3 regions of the Pseudomonas baetica genome follow, and region 3 is predicted to be linked to each of the others. Evidence: riboswitches for the same ligand, from Rfam matches in the RefSeq annotation. Region 3 holds a riboswitch; each other region holds the start of a gene.

Region 1 (5,087 bases), 6.0 Mb from region 3:
GCGCCTGGGTACGCCAGCACTTCAGGGCCAGCCGGGTTTTTCCCAGCAGCGCGTAGGTCAACGCCACAAGGCGTGCGGGAATGTAGTTGAGGACGTCGTCGATTTTTGCCGCGCACCAGCCGAAACGCTCGAAGCGTTCGTTGCGATAACCCCACATCGCGTCGAGGGTGTTGCTCAAACGGTAGAGAACGACGCCCGGTGCGCCAGCCACGACAAACCAGAACAGCGCGGCGAACACCGCGTCACTGCCGTTTTCCAGCACCGATTCGGTGGCCGCGCGGGCGACGGCGGTGCTGTCGAGTTCGCTGGTCTGGCGGCTGACCAGATAACCGACACGTTTGCGCGCTTCGTCCAGATCATCAGCGCGTAACGCTTTGGCCACCGGCTCGACGTGTTCGCCGAGGCTGCGCATGCCGAGGGCGCAATACAGCGCGACAATCTCGACGATCCAGCCCACGTAGGGCGCCCAGGAAAACGCGGTGGCAAGCAACGTCAGCGGCAGCACCGCGATCACCCACGCGGTGACGCCATGACTGCGCCAGCCGCGCCCGCCAGCGTTGAAACGTTGCTCGATGCGCCCGGCAAAATTGCCGAACGCCACCAGCGGATGCCAGCGTTTCGGTTCACCCAGCAGCGCATCCAGCGCCACTGCGGCGACACTCAACAACGCCACACTCATTGACTCACTCCCCAATAATTTTCATACAGCAACTCATTGAGCGGCCGCGCCTGCGCCCACCCTTCGAGTACCAGCATCGGCGCCGGATAGAATTCCTTGACCGGCCCCAGGCACAAAACCGCCAGCGGCTTGGCCCCGGCCGGCAGTTGCAACAGGTCGGCGAGTGCCTGCGGCTCGAACAGCGAGACCCACCCCATGCCCAGACCTTCAGCACGCGACGCCAGCCACAGGTTCTGGATCGCACAGGACAGCGAAGCCATGTCCATTTCCGGTAGCGTGCGACGCCCGAAGATGTGTTTTTCGCGATCATCCATCAACGCGGCGACCAATACTTCAGCGCAGTCGTTGATGCCTTCGACCTTGAGTTTCATGAACTCATCGCTGCGCTCGCCGAGGGCTTCGGCGGTGCGGATGCGTTCTTCTTCAACGAGGTTCTGAATCTGCCCGCGCAAGGCGCGATCACTGATGCGGATGAAACGCCACGGCTGCATCAGACCGACGCTTGGCGCCTGATGCGCGGCTTCGAGCAGCCGGCGCAGCAGTTCAGGCGCGACGGTGCCGCCGGTGAAGTGGCGCATGTCGCGGCGTTCGGCGATGGCTTTGTAGACCGCTGCGCGCTCGGCTTCGGTAAATGCGTTGTCGGTCATGGCCCTTTCGCGAGCAGGCTCGCTCCCACAAGGGATCGCATTTCTTCAGTCACCACCGTTTCAACTGTGGGAACGAGCCTGCTCGCGAAGGCGGCTTCGGAGTCAGGCGCAAACAGTGCAGCGATAGCCACCGGATTCGACGGAAAATAAAAGTGCACATAAGACGCCGTCATCCGTCCTTCCCGATAAACCGCCTCGGCCCCACGCCCACCATTGGGGCTCAGGCCCCGGGCAATCGGCGTCAATTCAGTGGAGGTCAGGGAGTGGTGATAAGTGTGGCCACGCAGCGAACCTTCCGGCAGATCGACCGCTTGCAGCGCCAGCGCCGCCAGACGTTTTTGCATCACCGCATCACCTGCCAGCAAACCGACCAGCTCAGCGCGCGTGCCTTCAACATCGGTCAACGAATCGAGCAGATAGAGCATGCCGCCGCATTCAGCGAGCAACGGTTTGCCAGCGGCATGATGCGCACGGATGGCGTCGAGCATCGCGGTGTTTTGCGATAACGCCACATGGTGCAATTCCGGGTAACCGCCGGGCAGATACAGGCTGTCCGCCTCAGGAAATTGCGTGTCGCGAATCGGCGAGAAGAAACTCAACTCAGCGCCCATCGCTCGCAGCAAGTCGAGGCTCGCGCCATAGGTGAAGGCAAAGGCTTCATCGCGGGCGACGGCGATGCGCACATCTTTTAATAAGGGCTCTGCGGTGATGACTGCAGGCGCGGCAAACTCCACGGCCGGTGGCAGCGCTACCTCGCAACTGCTGGCAAGCGCTGCGGCAGCCGCGTCGAGGCGCATATCGAGGTCATTCAGTTCACTGGCCTGAACCAGACCAAGATGACGGCTCGGCAGTTCGATGCCGGTCTCACGGGACAACGCGCCGTACCAGCGCAAACCTTCGGTGAGGCTGCCTTCGAGCAATTGTGCGTGACGCAAAGTGCCGACCCGATTGGCCAACACGCCAGCGAACGGCAGATCCGGCTGATACTTCGCCAAGCCCAGCGCCAATGCGCCAAAGGTCTGCGCCATGGCCGTGCCGTCGATCACACCGAGTACCGGCACGCCGAAATGCCGCGCCAGATCGGCGCTCGACGGCGCGCCGTCAAACAGGCCCATCACGCCTTCGATCAGAATCAGATCGGCTTCAGCGGCGGCTTCCCACAGGAGGCGACGGCTTTCCTGTTCGCCGACCATCCACATGTCCAGTTGATAAACCGGCGCACCGCTGGCGCGCTCGAGAATCATCGGATCGAGAAAGTCCGGCCCGCACTTGAACACGCGCACCTTGCGCCCCTGATTGCGATGCAAACGGGCCAGCGCGGCGGTGACGGTGGTCTTGCCCTGACCGGAGGCCGGCGCGGCGATGAGTACCGCCGGGCAGTGACGTGGTTGATTCAAAGTTCGACGCCTTTCTGCGCTTTGATGCCGGCCTGGAAGGCGTGTTTGAGCATGCCCATTTCGGTGACGGTGTCGCCCATCTCGATCATTTCCGGCTTGGCGCCGCGACCGGTGACGATCACATGCTGCATCGGCGGACGCGCCTGCAAGTCGCTGAGCACCTGATCGAGGTCGAGGTAACCGTGCTTGAGGGCGATGTTCAATTCATCCAGCACCACCAGACCGATCGACGGGTCGCGCAGCAGTTCGCGGGACACGGCCCACGCGGCTTCGGCGGCGACGATGTCGCGTTGACGGTCCTGGGTTTCCCACGTGAAGCCTTCGCCCATCACATGGAAGCGCACCTGCTCGGGGAAGCGGCGGAAGAACAGCTCTTCGCCAGTACTGTTGCGGCCCTTGATGAACTGCACCACGCCGCACTGCATGCCGTGGCCCATGGCGCGGGCGAGCATGCCGAACGCCGAGCTGCTTTTGCCTTTGCCGTTACCGGTGAGCACCAGCACCAGCCCGCACTCGTCAGGCGAGTTGGCGATGCGTTCGTCGATTACGGCTTTTTTGCGCTGCATACGCGCCAGATGGCGTTCGTCACGCTCGGGGGAATCAGTCATGGGGGAGCTCTCCGTTGAGGCTGGATAACGGCGGGCAGGCACAAGAATAGACGGCAAAAAGCCTGGCATCGCCCACCGTGATGCCGCTGGATGGATCAGGCCGGTCTCCGGGCTCATGAGCGGCGTTCGCCTGACTGCGCGCCTTCCCGCTTCTTTCGAAGCAGTGGCTCAAGGCGCAGTTTTCACTCATTTACCGTTGCGGGGGCAGCGCCGGGATCGTGGTTGTGCCTGCTCTGCAGACAACCCTCACCGGCTTCCCTGTTTCACTCTGTCGACGCACGTCACAGAGCACCTGAAACAAGCCGCGAAGGTTAGAGGGTTGGGGGTTGAGCGTCAATTAAAGAGGGGTCCATCGGGCGAATAACTGCCGTCGATCAATTATCTGACGCCAATCTTGTGCCACACTCTCAAGAGTGATATCAAAGAGCCACAATCTCACATCACACAAGAACAAGGTGAGCCACATGCAAGGCATGATCATCAGCAACCCGCGCCTGGAATTTCTACGCCCGGTGCTGGAACGCTGGTTTGACTGTATCGACCGTTACAACGCCGTGCGCGGCGACAGCGACACGCCCTACTGGCATGACGAGAAAGCCAACCTCGGCTTGCTTTCAGCGGCGGCCTGGATGGCCGAAATGGTGACACTGGAACAGACCGCTACCCGCAAGCAGAACGAAGAAGGCGAGCGCAATGCCCGCGCCGATCTGTTCCTGGCGGGTACCGAAGACCGCGCTTACATTCAGGCCACGCAACGCTGGCCGCGAGTCAACAACCTCAACCTGACCCAAGCCCTGCTGGAGATCACCAGCGACGCCAAACGCATCAGCTTCGCCAGCGACCTCAAGCTTGGCTGCCTGTTTGTCGCCCCGCAAAAAGCCCAACACAGCGCCAGCCCCGAAGAACTCCAAGACATGGTCGACGACCTGCAAAAGGAACATACCTGCGCCGTCGCCTGGTATTTCCCCTACGCCTACCGCAAGTTGCGCAGCGAAGCCGGCAACTATCATCCGGGCATCGCCGTACTGTTCAAAGAGGCCCGCGGTTGAGCAGTTGAACCATCGGGCTTGCGCGCTCCTCTATGATTAAGAATGCATTCATAGGGAAGATCAGCAATGCGCAAGACCCAGCTCGCTCTCGTTATCGCGCTCGCCGGAGGGCTCGCCGCCTGCGGTGAATCCTCCAGCCTGCAAGTCACCGACGGCACCGGCCCGTCACCGAAACTGCCCGAACCGAACAAAACCCTGATCCCGACGGTGAACATCGCCCCGGCGATCGGCTGGCCCGAGGGCGGCAAACCGACTGCGGCAGCAGGCACCCAAGTGGCAGCGTTTGCCGAAGGCCTCGATCATCCGCGCTGGCTTTACGTGCTGCCCAATGGCGATGTGCTGGTGGCAGAAACCAATGCCCCGCCCAAACCCGACGACAGCAAAGGTATTCGTGGCTGGGTGATGAAGAAAGTCATGGGCAAGGCCGGCGCCGGCGTACCGAGCCCGAATCGCATCACCTTGCTGCGCGACGCCGACCACGATGGCGTGGCGGAGACCCGCACGGTGTTTCTACAAAATCTCAATTCGCCGTTTGGCATGACCCTGGTCGGTAATGATCTGTATGTCGCCGATACCGATCGCTTGCTGCGCTTCAATTACGAGCCCGGCGCAACCGAAATCAAGTCGCAGCCGATCAAGGTCACCGATCTGCCGGGCGGCACACTGAACCATCACTGGACGAAAAACGTGATCGCCAGCAAGGACGG
Region 2 (5,087 bases), 4.9 Mb from region 3:
GAAACCCTTTGACGTCAACCTTCTCGGCAATGTCCGCCAGCGTCCCCACTACCCAATCCTGATCCGGCCACGTCGCCCGGTGGATCACCGCAATCGGGCAATCGGCGCCGTAATGCGGCAGCAGTTCAGCGATGATCTTCTCCAGATGATTGACCCCCAGATGAATCGCCATGGTCGCGCGATGCTGCGCCAGACTGGCCAACTCTTCACCCGCCGGCATCGCGGTTTTATCGGCGTAGCGAGTCAGAATCACGCTCTGCGACACATCGGGCAGGGTCAGTTCGGCACCCAGTAACGCCGCACACGCCGCTGTCGCCGTCACCCCGGGAATGATTTCGAATGGAATATCCAGCTCGCGCAAATAGCGAATCTGCTCGCCAATGGCGCCGTAAAGACTCGGATCCCCCGAATGCACTCGCGCTATATCCTGGCCCTTGGCATGGGCGGTTTTGATCAGTTCGATGATCTGTTCCAGATGCAGTTCAGCGCTATTAACCACTGTCTCTGCCTGGTGACCGTCCAGCACCGCCGCCGGTACCAGCGAGCCTGCATAGATGATCACCGGGCAACTGCGGATCAGCCGCTGGCCTTTGACGGTGATCAATTCCGGGTCGCCGGGGCCTGCGCCGATGAAGTAAACGGTCATCGTTGAATCCTTTGGAAAAGAGGTGCAGCCATGCTTCAGATGAAGATCGCTCATGATCGATGGCGGGGATTATCGGGATTTTACGCAGCGCCGGCCAATGCCAGCGTTGCCTGAGCGTATTTTTGCCGGGAAATCAGCAGTTTTGCCGGTGCCTGAATCAACTGTTCAGCGAGCGCCAGTGCGGCACTTTCGGCGACGCCGTAGCAACCGGTGCGTTCGTAGGCGATCTGCGAATGGTGACTGAGCTGCTGTTGATAGCTGGCCAATTGTTCGCTGCTGAAATACAGCAACGGCAGGGCCAATTGTGCGGCGAGTTCTTGCAAACCTGGCTCATCGCGTTTCAAGTCGATGCTGGCCAAGGCCTTGACCGCTTCGAGCTCAATGCGATGGGCCTGCAAGGCTTGATCGAGTAACGCGCGTAATGTGCTGGCGGGGCAGCCGCGCTGGCAGCCCAGGCCGACCACGAAGGTCGGCGCTGCGCTGTCATCGGTCATAGGTGGTATTGACCTTCGCTTTTGCGGCGGAACAACCAGGCACTGATCAGGCCCAGGGCCAGCCAGAACGCCACGTTGGTCAACTGCGAAGCGATTTTGAACTGTGCCTCAAGCGCTTCTGGCGCCAGCATCGAATGCACTTCCGGCTGAGGTGCACCGATGACGTGCGGCACAGCGAGGATCGCCACACCGAGGATCTTCATCAGCCAATGGCGGCTGAACGCGATCAACGCCAGGCCGACGGCGGTGGACGCGGCTGTGCTGATCCACCAGAGCTGCCGTGAAGCCAGATCCGCCGCAGCAGTGCCCGGCAATTCCGGCGGCAAGCCCAAGGTCGGTGCCAGCACGAAAGTGGCGTAGCCGGCCAGGCCCCAGAGCAGACCTTGCGAAGTTTTGGTCGGCGCGCGCAGGGTGTAGAGACCGGCGAGCATCAGGGCAAAACCGACGGCCACCACCAGATTGCCGCCCGTGGTCGAGACCACACGCTGCCAGCCATCTTCCGGTTCCCAGGCTTCGGCGTCGTGGGTGTGGGCAGCCGTGCCAGCTGCATGTTCGTGTACTTCAGCCGCAGGTTCGGACTTTTCATAGGTTTCGGCCTGCAGAATCAGCGGCGAAACCCAGAAGCTTTGCAGCAGGGTGAGGAGCAGGGCGGCCAGCAGACCGCTGAAACCTGCTGTTTGCGCAATACGCTTGATCATGTCGGCAGGTCTCAGTGGCACGGGAACGCGGCGCTGTGGCGGGTATCGTGAGCGGCGTTGTGCACCGCTTCGATGTGCGAGAAACCGGCGAAATAGACGAGGCTGGCGCCCAGGATCGACGCGAAAATGGCGGCGGTCAGGCGTTGGCTCAGGGTGGTGGTGCTGGAGATCTTGTCGGTGTTGCTGGCGGTGCTGCTGATGATCGACATGGCGCTTCCCTCTGGAGTGTCAGCGGGGTCATAGAGCGCATGAAAACCCCTGCGGGTCGGGCTCGCAGAGGTTCGAACAGCGCCCGCCCACCGCGGGTTTGTTATGTTCAGCGACGCATGACTGCGGGCTGTGTGTTGCGGGCCGGTCTCCGGGCTCACGAGGGGTTGGCGTCAGGCCGACCTGCAAGCGTCACCTTCCCATGCCGTTGGGGCACAGTGGTTTTGACGCTTCGCTCGCTTACCGTTGCGGGGGCAGCACCGGACTGACATGGGCTTGAGTAAAGCACATGATTCACCGGTTTCCCGTTTCACCCTGTGAAGGGCACCCGTAACAAGTTGCGTAGGAGAGCATGAGGGGGGGATTTGAGTCAATTGGAGGGGGCATATCCGTTGCTGCGGTAACGGCGGCTTAGGGTTTCGCCCTTACGGCCATCCCTTTCAAGGTCTTAGGTAAAATCCCCTGATACTTCAGCCAGGAGGACCCGAACGATGTGGGCCGATGTTCTAGCGCGTTTCGAGAAAAAAGCACCTGCCAGTGTCATGGCCAAATTGGCGCTGGAGCAGGCCATTGCGCCTGAGTGGATTGATCAGGTCTTCGAAGAGCATCGGCAACGGCAGTATTCTCGTGAGCTACTGTTCTCGACCATCATCAAGCTGATGTCCCTTGTTTCATTGGGCTTGAAGCCATCCCTGCACGCCGCCGCGCGGCAACTGGAAGATCTTCCTGTCAGTTTGGCTGCCCTCTACGACAAGATCAGTCGTACTGAACCTGCGCTGTTACGCGCTCTGGTCACAGGTTGTGCGCAACGTCTGACTCCGACCATCAAGGAGCTGGGCTGCACCAAAACGTTGCCGGAGTGGTGGACGGCAATCATTTGGCTTCCACTGAGAAACGTCTGGGCGCTCTACGCCATGAGCGAGGCGCCGCTCGTCCTGGCTTTTCGGTGGTTGTTTACGACCCCGATCTCGATCAGGTCATCGACCTTCAGGCGTGTGAGGATGCCTACGCAAGCGAGCGTGTTTGCGTGCTGCCTCTACTGGCCAATGCCGAGCCAGGCCAAGTGTGGCTGGCTGATCGACTCTATTGCACGCTCCCGGTCATGGAGGCTTGTGAGCAGGTCCAGACGTCCTTTGTCATTCGTCAGCAAGCCAAGCATCCACGCCTGATTCAAGAGGGTGAGTGGCAAGAACCCGTGCCTGTGGAAACAGGCACTGTGCGTGAGCAGATCATCCAGGTCAGAGGCGGTTACCAATGTCGGCGTGTCGAACTGACGCTTCATTCGCCAACAGACTCGGGTGACAGCAGCTTGATGTTCTGGAGCAATCTACCCCAGAGCGTCAGCGCGCAGCAGATCGCGCAACTCTATCGCCGTCGCTGGAGTATTGAAGGTATGTTTGTAGTGGTCTAATGAAACCGGACACCCATTTAGGCGAGAATGCTCGCCAGATAGAGGTGTCTGATGACCAAACAACGTCGTTCTTTTTCCGCTGAATTCAAACGCGAGGCCGCAGGCCTCGTGCTCGATCAAGGCTATAGCCATATCGAAGCCAGCCGCTCGCTTGGTGTGGTTGAGTCCGCGTTGCGCCGCTGGGTTAATCAGCTTCAGCAGGAGCGCACTGGCGTTACTCCGCAGAGTAAAGCGCTGACGCCAGAGCAACAGAAAATCCAGGAATTGGAAGCTCGAATCGCTCGACTTGAGCGGGAGAAATCCATTTTAAAAAAGGCTACCGCGCTCTTGATGTCGGAAGAGCACGAGCGCACGCGCTGATTGATCAACTGAGCCCCCAAGAGCCGGTTGATTGGCTTTGCGCAGTCTTTGACGTCACTCGTTCGTGTTACTACGCCCATCGTCTCAGGCGCCGAACTCCAGACGTTGAGCGGCTTCGGTTGCGCAGCCGGGTTAACGAACTGTTTACGCAAAGTCGAAGCGCCGCCGGTAGCCGCAGCATCGTGTCGATGATGCAGGAAGACGGCGAGCAAATTGGGCGGTTCAAGGTGCGAGGCCTGATGCGGGAACTGGAGTTGGTCAGTAAACAACCTGGATCACATGCCTACAAACAAGCGACGGTTGAGCGGCCTGACATTCCGAACATATTGAATCGAGAGTTTGATGTGCCGGCGCCGAATCAGGTCTGGTGTGGCGACATCACCTACATCTGGGCTCAAGGGAAATGGCATTACCTGGCTGTCGTTATGGATCTTTACGCGCGCCGAGTGGTGGGCTGGGCGCTGTCGAACAAGCCGGATGCGGATCTGGTCATCAAGGCGTTGGACATGGCTTACGAACAGCGTGGCAGGCCTCAAGGGCTTCTGTTTCACTCGGATCAGGGCTCGCAATATGGCAGTCGCCAGTTTCGCCAACGGCTCTGGCGTTACCGCATGCGCCAAAGCATGAGCCGTCGTGGAAACTGCTGGGATAACGCGCCGATGGAGCGTGTGTTTCGCAGCTTGAAAACTGAATGGATACCGACCGTGGGCTACATGACAGCTCAAGAAGCGCACCGCGACATCAGTCATTACCTGATGCATCGGTACAACTGGATTAGACCGCACCAATTCAACAACGGACTGGCCCCAGCTCAGGCCGAGAAAAAACTTAACGTCGTGTCCGGGATTAGTTGACCACTACAAGTTAAGCAATAAAGCTGTGTGCCTTCGTGGTTGAATATAAGATAAGCGCCTGGGGGCGGAGCTGGCAGAAAATCTTTAATGAGTGTGTCTGTAGAGGTGTTTATCATCTTAATAGATTCACTTTGATGAAAAGAAGCTACTCGGCTACCGTCTTTGCTTATGGCTAAATAGTATCCAGTAAAGGTTGTGAATCTTTTTATAATTTTTCGGGATAGGGTGGAGAAGATTATAAGGCCTTTATTGTAAGCGCTAGCATATATTTTTTCGCCATTTGGTGTTATCACCAGAGAGTGTCAGATTTTTTGTGTGCGGGCCGGTAATGGCCTGCCGTCAGGCAGGCCGGGTTTTACCAGGTCGGCCTGATAAATCGATCTCCGTACAGAATCGCAAATTGGTTCATCGCACTCT
Region 3 (5,087 bases):
TCCATGCGCTCCGGTTGCGCGCGGTAGCAGACCACATCGGACTGACTGCGCTCGCTACGCCAGGCCAGATCCTTGAAGCTGATCGGCCGGCTGATGATGCGCCCGTCGAGTTCCGGCAGGGCAATGTGCATCGCCAGATCCCTTGGCCCAAGGCCCTGCTCGCTGTCGCGCCAGCCGGGCTCGTTGTCCTGGGCACAGATCGCCTGGATCACCGGGATATTGCGACGAAACGGCCGCAGATGCGGCGCTTCAGGGCTGGACTGGGCGAAACCGGTGGTGTTGAGAATCACCCCCGCTTCGACTTCATCCAGCCAGTCCTCGACCACCGACAGACAGCCGGGCTCTTTCAGACTGGCCACCGCGATCGGCAACGGATTCAATCCAGCAGCCTGCAGGCGCTGGCAAAAAATATCGATGAACGCGGTGTTCGCCGCTTGCAAGTGCGAACGGTAAAACAGCACCGCCGCCACCGGTTGCTCGGGCAGCCATTCGGCTTGCCAGTCACTCAGTGCGGCAGAAGTTTTGTGCGGATGGTAAATCGCCGTGCGCGGCAGCGTTTGCGGCTCACCCCAAACGTAATCGCGGGCCAGCCAACGGTTGGCCAGACAACGAAAGAAGTCCAGCGCGTTGCCCATGCCGCCTTGGCGCAAGAACTGCCAGAGTCGATCGCGATCCTCGGCTGCGACGGTGCTCAGATCGCTGAGTTCCGGATCAGGGCGATCGTCACCCGGCACCAGAATCACCTGCACACCGCGCTCAGTCAGCTCGATCAGACGCTCGACGCCATAACGCCAATAAGCAATGCCACCATGGAGCGAGATCAGGATCACCTTGGCGTGGCGCAACACTTCGTCGACGTACAAATCGACCGAGGCGTGATTCTGCACCTGCATCGGATTGGCCAGACGCAGGCTCGGATAATCCTCGGGCAACTGCTGCGCGGCTTCGGCGAGCAGCGCCAGACTGGAATCACCGCTGCACAGGATCACCAGCTCGGCGGGGGTTTGGCCAAGGTCGGCAATGTTGTCATCCGAGACGAAACCGCCGGGCTGGGTCCTGAGCAGGTGCATGGCTTAAACGCTGAGCGCGGCGCGCAGTTGCGCCTCGAGTTGCGCCGCGTCGAGCTCCTGACCGATCAACACCAGACGCGTGACGCGTGCCTCATCGGCACCCCACTGACGGTCGAAGTGCTTGTCGAAACGCGTACCCACACCTTGAATCAGCAAGCGCATCGGCTTGTTCGGGATCGCCGCGAAGCCCTTCACACGCAGGATGCCGTGCTGGACCACCAGTTGCGTCAGCGCATCGAGCAGCAGGCTTTCGTCAGCTTGCGGCAGTTCGATGGAGATCGAATCAAAGGCGTCGTGATCGTGGTCGTCGTGATCGTCATCACCGTCGTGGTGGTGATCGTGATGGCTGTGGCGGCTATCGATGTGTTCTTCGGAACCGGCGCCGAGGCCGATCAGCACGTCCAGCGGCAGGCGGCCGTTGCTGGCTTCGATGATTTTTACTGCGGGCGGCAGCTCTTCGGCGACTTCAAGGCGCACGCGCGCGAGGTCTTCCGGGCTGGTCTGGTCGGCCTTGTTGAGGATGACCAGATCGGCGCTGGCCAGTTGGTCAGCGAACAGTTCGTGCAGTGGCGATTCGTGGTCCAGGTTCGGGTCGAGTTTGCGCTGGGCGTCGACCTGATCCGGGAACGCGGCGAAAGTGCCGGCGGCCACGGCCGGGCTGTCGACCACGGTGATCACCGCATCAACAGTGCAGGCACTGCGGATTTCCGGCCACTGAAAGGCTTGCACCAATGGTTTCGGCAGGGCCAGACCGGAGGTTTCGATGAGGATGTGGTCGAGGTCACCACGACGTGCCACCAGCTCGCGCATCACCGGGAAGAATTCTTCTTGAACGGTGCAGCACAGGCAGCCGTTGGCCAGTTCATAAACGCGACCGGAGGCTTCTTCTTCGGTGCAGCCGATGGTGCACTGTTTGAGGATTTCACCGTCAATGCCCAACTCGCCGAACTCGTTGACGATCACTGCGATGCGGCGGCCCTGAGCGTTATCGAGCATGTGCCGTAGCAGCGTGGTTTTGCCCGAGCCGAGGAAGCCGGTGACGATGGTGACGGGGAGTTTGGCCAGTGTTTTCATCGGTATGCCCTTTGGCAAAGTGGCGGGCATACGGGACGAGAACCGGCACCGCGCGTGCGTGCCTGGAGAGTTCGCCACCGGATCACCCCGCCCGGTTGTAGTGAGAATCTGTGACGAGGCAGGTCTCCTGGCTGACGGTGTTCAGGCGCTGGGCCTGGCGTTCGTTGCGCCTTCCCGCGGGCTCTGTGGATTGAGCTGGCAGTGGCTTGGCAACGAACTTCACCGTTCACAGTTGCGGGGGCAGCCGCGGCATTGACCGCGTTCCCTTCTTAGCTTCGGCATGGGCCGAAGAACCTCGAAAGCGCAAGGCTACGCATGGCTTGCTTATGGGTCAATGTTTGGATTGGGGGCATATCCGTTGCTGCGGCTGGGGCCGCTGGCGGTTTCGCTCTTACAGCCATCCCTTTCAAGGTCTTTTAGTTTTGGCAGCCTTGATTACTCTGTCCGTTGAAACATGCGCATGCACCGCCGTGCCTTGGACCCATGTCTTGGGCTTAGGCACCTTGGGGCCACGGGGGCTTTTCGCAACTTGTTTGGGTTGGATGTTGCTGGCCAGCTCTAGTAAGCGCTGGGCCAGTTTTTCCAGAGGAATGACGGGAAGATATTCCGAAGGCAGCGCAATCTGCATTCCCTCATAACCACTCCTGACCTGAACCGCCAAGTGATAGGTCGAGGCTTCCCAGCCGTCAGGCTGGGTATCCCGGTGAGCTTGCTCGACGCTTCGTTTGAGGACGGCCAGGACGTTGTAGGCCAACACCGCCGTGGCGAACCCGAGTAAGGTAGCCTTTGGGCTGCCAAGAGTTTCGATTTCACTTTCCAGGATCGCTTCCAGTCGCTGGAACTGTAGTGGTCAACTAATCCCGGACACGACGTTAAGTTTTTTCTCGGCCTGAGCTGGGGCCAGTCCGTTGTTGAATTGGTGCGGTCTAATCCAGTTGTACCGATGCATCAGGTAATGACTGATGTCGCGGTGCGCTTCTTGAGCTGTCATGTAGCCCACGGTCGGTATCCATTCAGTTTTCAAGCTGCGAAACACACGCTCCATCGGCGCGTTATCCCAGCAGTTTCCACGACGGCTCATGCTTTGGCGCATGCGGTAACGCCAGAGCCGTTGGCGAAACTGGCGACTGCCATATTGCGAGCCCTGATCCGAGTGAAACAGAAGCCCTTGAGGCCTGCCACGCTGTTCGTAAGCCATGTCCAACGCCTTGATGACCAGATCCGCATCCGGCTTGTTCGACAGCGCCCAGCCCACCACTCGGCGCGCGTAAAGATCCATAACGACAGCCAGGTAATGCCATTTCCCTTGAGCCCAGATGTAGGTGATGTCGCCACACCAGACCTGATTCGGCGCCGGCACATCAAACTCTCGATTCAATATGTTCGGAATGTCAGGCCGCTCAACCGTCGCTTGTTTGTAGGCATGTGATCCAGGTTGTTTACTGACCAACTCCAGTTCCCGCATCAGGCCTCGCACCTTGAACCGCCCAATTTGCTCGCCGTCTTCCTGCATCATCGACACGATGCTGCGGCTACCGGCGGCGCTTCGACTTTGCGTAAACAGTTCGTTAACCCGGCTGCGCAACCGAAGCCGCTCAACGTCTGGAGTTCGGCGCCTGAGACGATGGGCGTAGTAACACGAACGAGTGACGTCAAAGACTGCGCAAAGCCAATCAACCGGCTCTTGGGGGCTCAGTTGATGAGAGTGTCAGATTTTTTGTGTGCGGGCCGGTAATGGCCTGCCGTCAGGCAGGCCGGGTTTTACCAGGTCGGCCTGATAAATCGATCTCCGTACAGAATCGCAAATTGGTTCATCGCACTCTTCCAGTCATGAGCCGCCGAGCCCCAGTTTGCCGTGATGTTACGCAGCCCAAGCCAGATCAGCTTGGTCGCTGCGTCATCCGTCGGGAAGTGGCCCCGGGTCTTGATGATCTTGCGTAGCTGAGCGTTGATGCTTTCGATAGCGTTGGTCGTATAGATCACTTTTCGAATGGCAGGCGGGAAGACAAAAAATGGAATCACTCGATCCCAGGCTCGTCTCCAGGCCGCCACCACCGTTGGGTATTGCTTACCCCAAGGGCCATTTTCAAAGGCATCCAGTGCTTCCTCAGCCGCTTCTGCGTTGATGGCTTGATAGATCGGTTTTAGCGCCTTGGCCAGCTCACGGCGCTTGTCCCACGCCGCGTAATCGAGGCTGTTGCGGATCAAGTGGACGATGCATGTTTGCAGCGTTGTTGCCGGAAATACTGCGCTTAGCGCCTCTGGCATGCCTTTGAGACCGTCAGTCACGGCGATCAGCACGTCCTCTACGCCGCGGGTCTTGAGGTCGTTGAAGACCTTCATCCAGAACTTCGCACCCTCGGTGTTTTCGATCCAGATACCAAGAATATCGCGCGTTCCATCGGGTAAAACACCCAGCGCCAAGTAAATCGCCTTGTTGCGGACAAGGCCTTCTTCTCGGATCTTGACCCGCAGCGCATCGAAGAAAATGACTGGGTACATCGGCTCAAGCGGTCGCTGTTGCCACGCACCAATTTCCTCCATCACCTCGTGCGTGACTGAGCTGATGAAGTCATGGGAAACGTCCGTCCCGTATTGCTCAGAGAGGAAAGCGCGGATTTCTCGAACGGTCATGCCTCGGGCATACATGGCGATGATCTTGTCATCAAAACCGGTGTAACGCCGCTCATGCTTGGGGATCAGAATGGGGGCAAAACTGCCATCCCGATCACGGGGAATCTCCAGCCGCAGCGGGCCATCCCCCGTCAAAATCGTCTTGCCCGTTTTGCCATTGCGCTGGTTGGTTTCATCCTCTGGGCGCTGCGCGCCCGGCGGATACCCCAGGTGGTGACCGAGCTCGGCACTCAATGCTCGCTCAATCAAGGCCTTCTTGAAGGCCGCAGAAGCGTCTTCAATAGCCTCTGCGGTAATCAGCCCCTCACC

Evidence for each region. A riboswitch is a leader RNA that binds a small molecule or an ion and turns the genes downstream of it on or off. The one in region 3 is predicted to bind cobalamin.
Region 1: it holds a riboswitch for cobalamin, as region 3 does, so the genes downstream of both, cobO (cob(I)yrinic acid a,c-diamide adenosyltransferase) here and cobW (cobalamin biosynthesis protein CobW) in region 3, are expected to answer to the same signal.
Region 2: it holds a riboswitch for cobalamin, as region 3 does, so the genes downstream of both, ATI02_RS08305 (CbtB domain-containing protein) here and cobW (cobalamin biosynthesis protein CobW) in region 3, are expected to answer to the same signal.

What each region holds. Positions count from the first base shown of each region.
Region 1 is NZ_PHHE01000001.1:664,903-669,989, reverse strand. It holds gene cbiB (adenosylcobinamide-phosphate synthase CbiB) at 1-679, opposite strand, end outside; gene bluB (5,6-dimethylbenzimidazole synthase) at 676-1,326, opposite strand; gene ATI02_RS03025 (cobyrinic acid a,c-diamide synthase CobB) at 1,323-2,723, opposite strand; gene cobO (cob(I)yrinic acid a,c-diamide adenosyltransferase) at 2,720-3,331, opposite strand; cobalamin riboswitch at 3,413-3,642, opposite strand; gene ATI02_RS03015 (hypothetical protein) at 3,796-4,380, shown strand; gene ATI02_RS03010 (PQQ-dependent sugar dehydrogenase) at 4,447-5,087, shown strand, end outside.
Region 2 is NZ_PHHE01000001.1:1,804,802-1,809,888, forward strand. It holds gene cobM (precorrin-4 C(11)-methyltransferase) at 1-646, opposite strand, end outside; gene ATI02_RS08295 (cobalamin biosynthesis protein) at 727-1,140, opposite strand; gene ATI02_RS08300 (CbtA family protein) at 1,137-1,838, opposite strand; gene ATI02_RS08305 (CbtB domain-containing protein) at 1,850-2,047, opposite strand; cobalamin riboswitch at 2,171-2,392, opposite strand; partial or broken gene ATI02_RS08310 (IS4 family transposase) at 2,588-3,444, shown strand; one part of gene ATI02_RS08315 (IS3 family transposase) at 3,508-3,763, shown strand; one part of gene ATI02_RS08315 (IS3 family transposase) at 3,763-4,670, shown strand; partial or broken gene ATI02_RS08320 (transposase) at 5,026-5,087, opposite strand, start outside.
Region 3 is NZ_PHHE01000001.1:6,676,286-6,681,372, reverse strand. It holds gene cobN (cobaltochelatase subunit CobN) at 1-1,070, opposite strand, end outside; gene cobW (cobalamin biosynthesis protein CobW) at 1,074-2,144, opposite strand; cobalamin riboswitch at 2,245-2,457, opposite strand; partial or broken gene ATI02_RS31010 (IS4 family transposase) at 2,551-2,985, opposite strand; partial or broken gene ATI02_RS31005 (IS3 family transposase) at 2,995-3,843, opposite strand; gene ATI02_RS31000 (IS256 family transposase) at 3,906-5,087, opposite strand, start outside.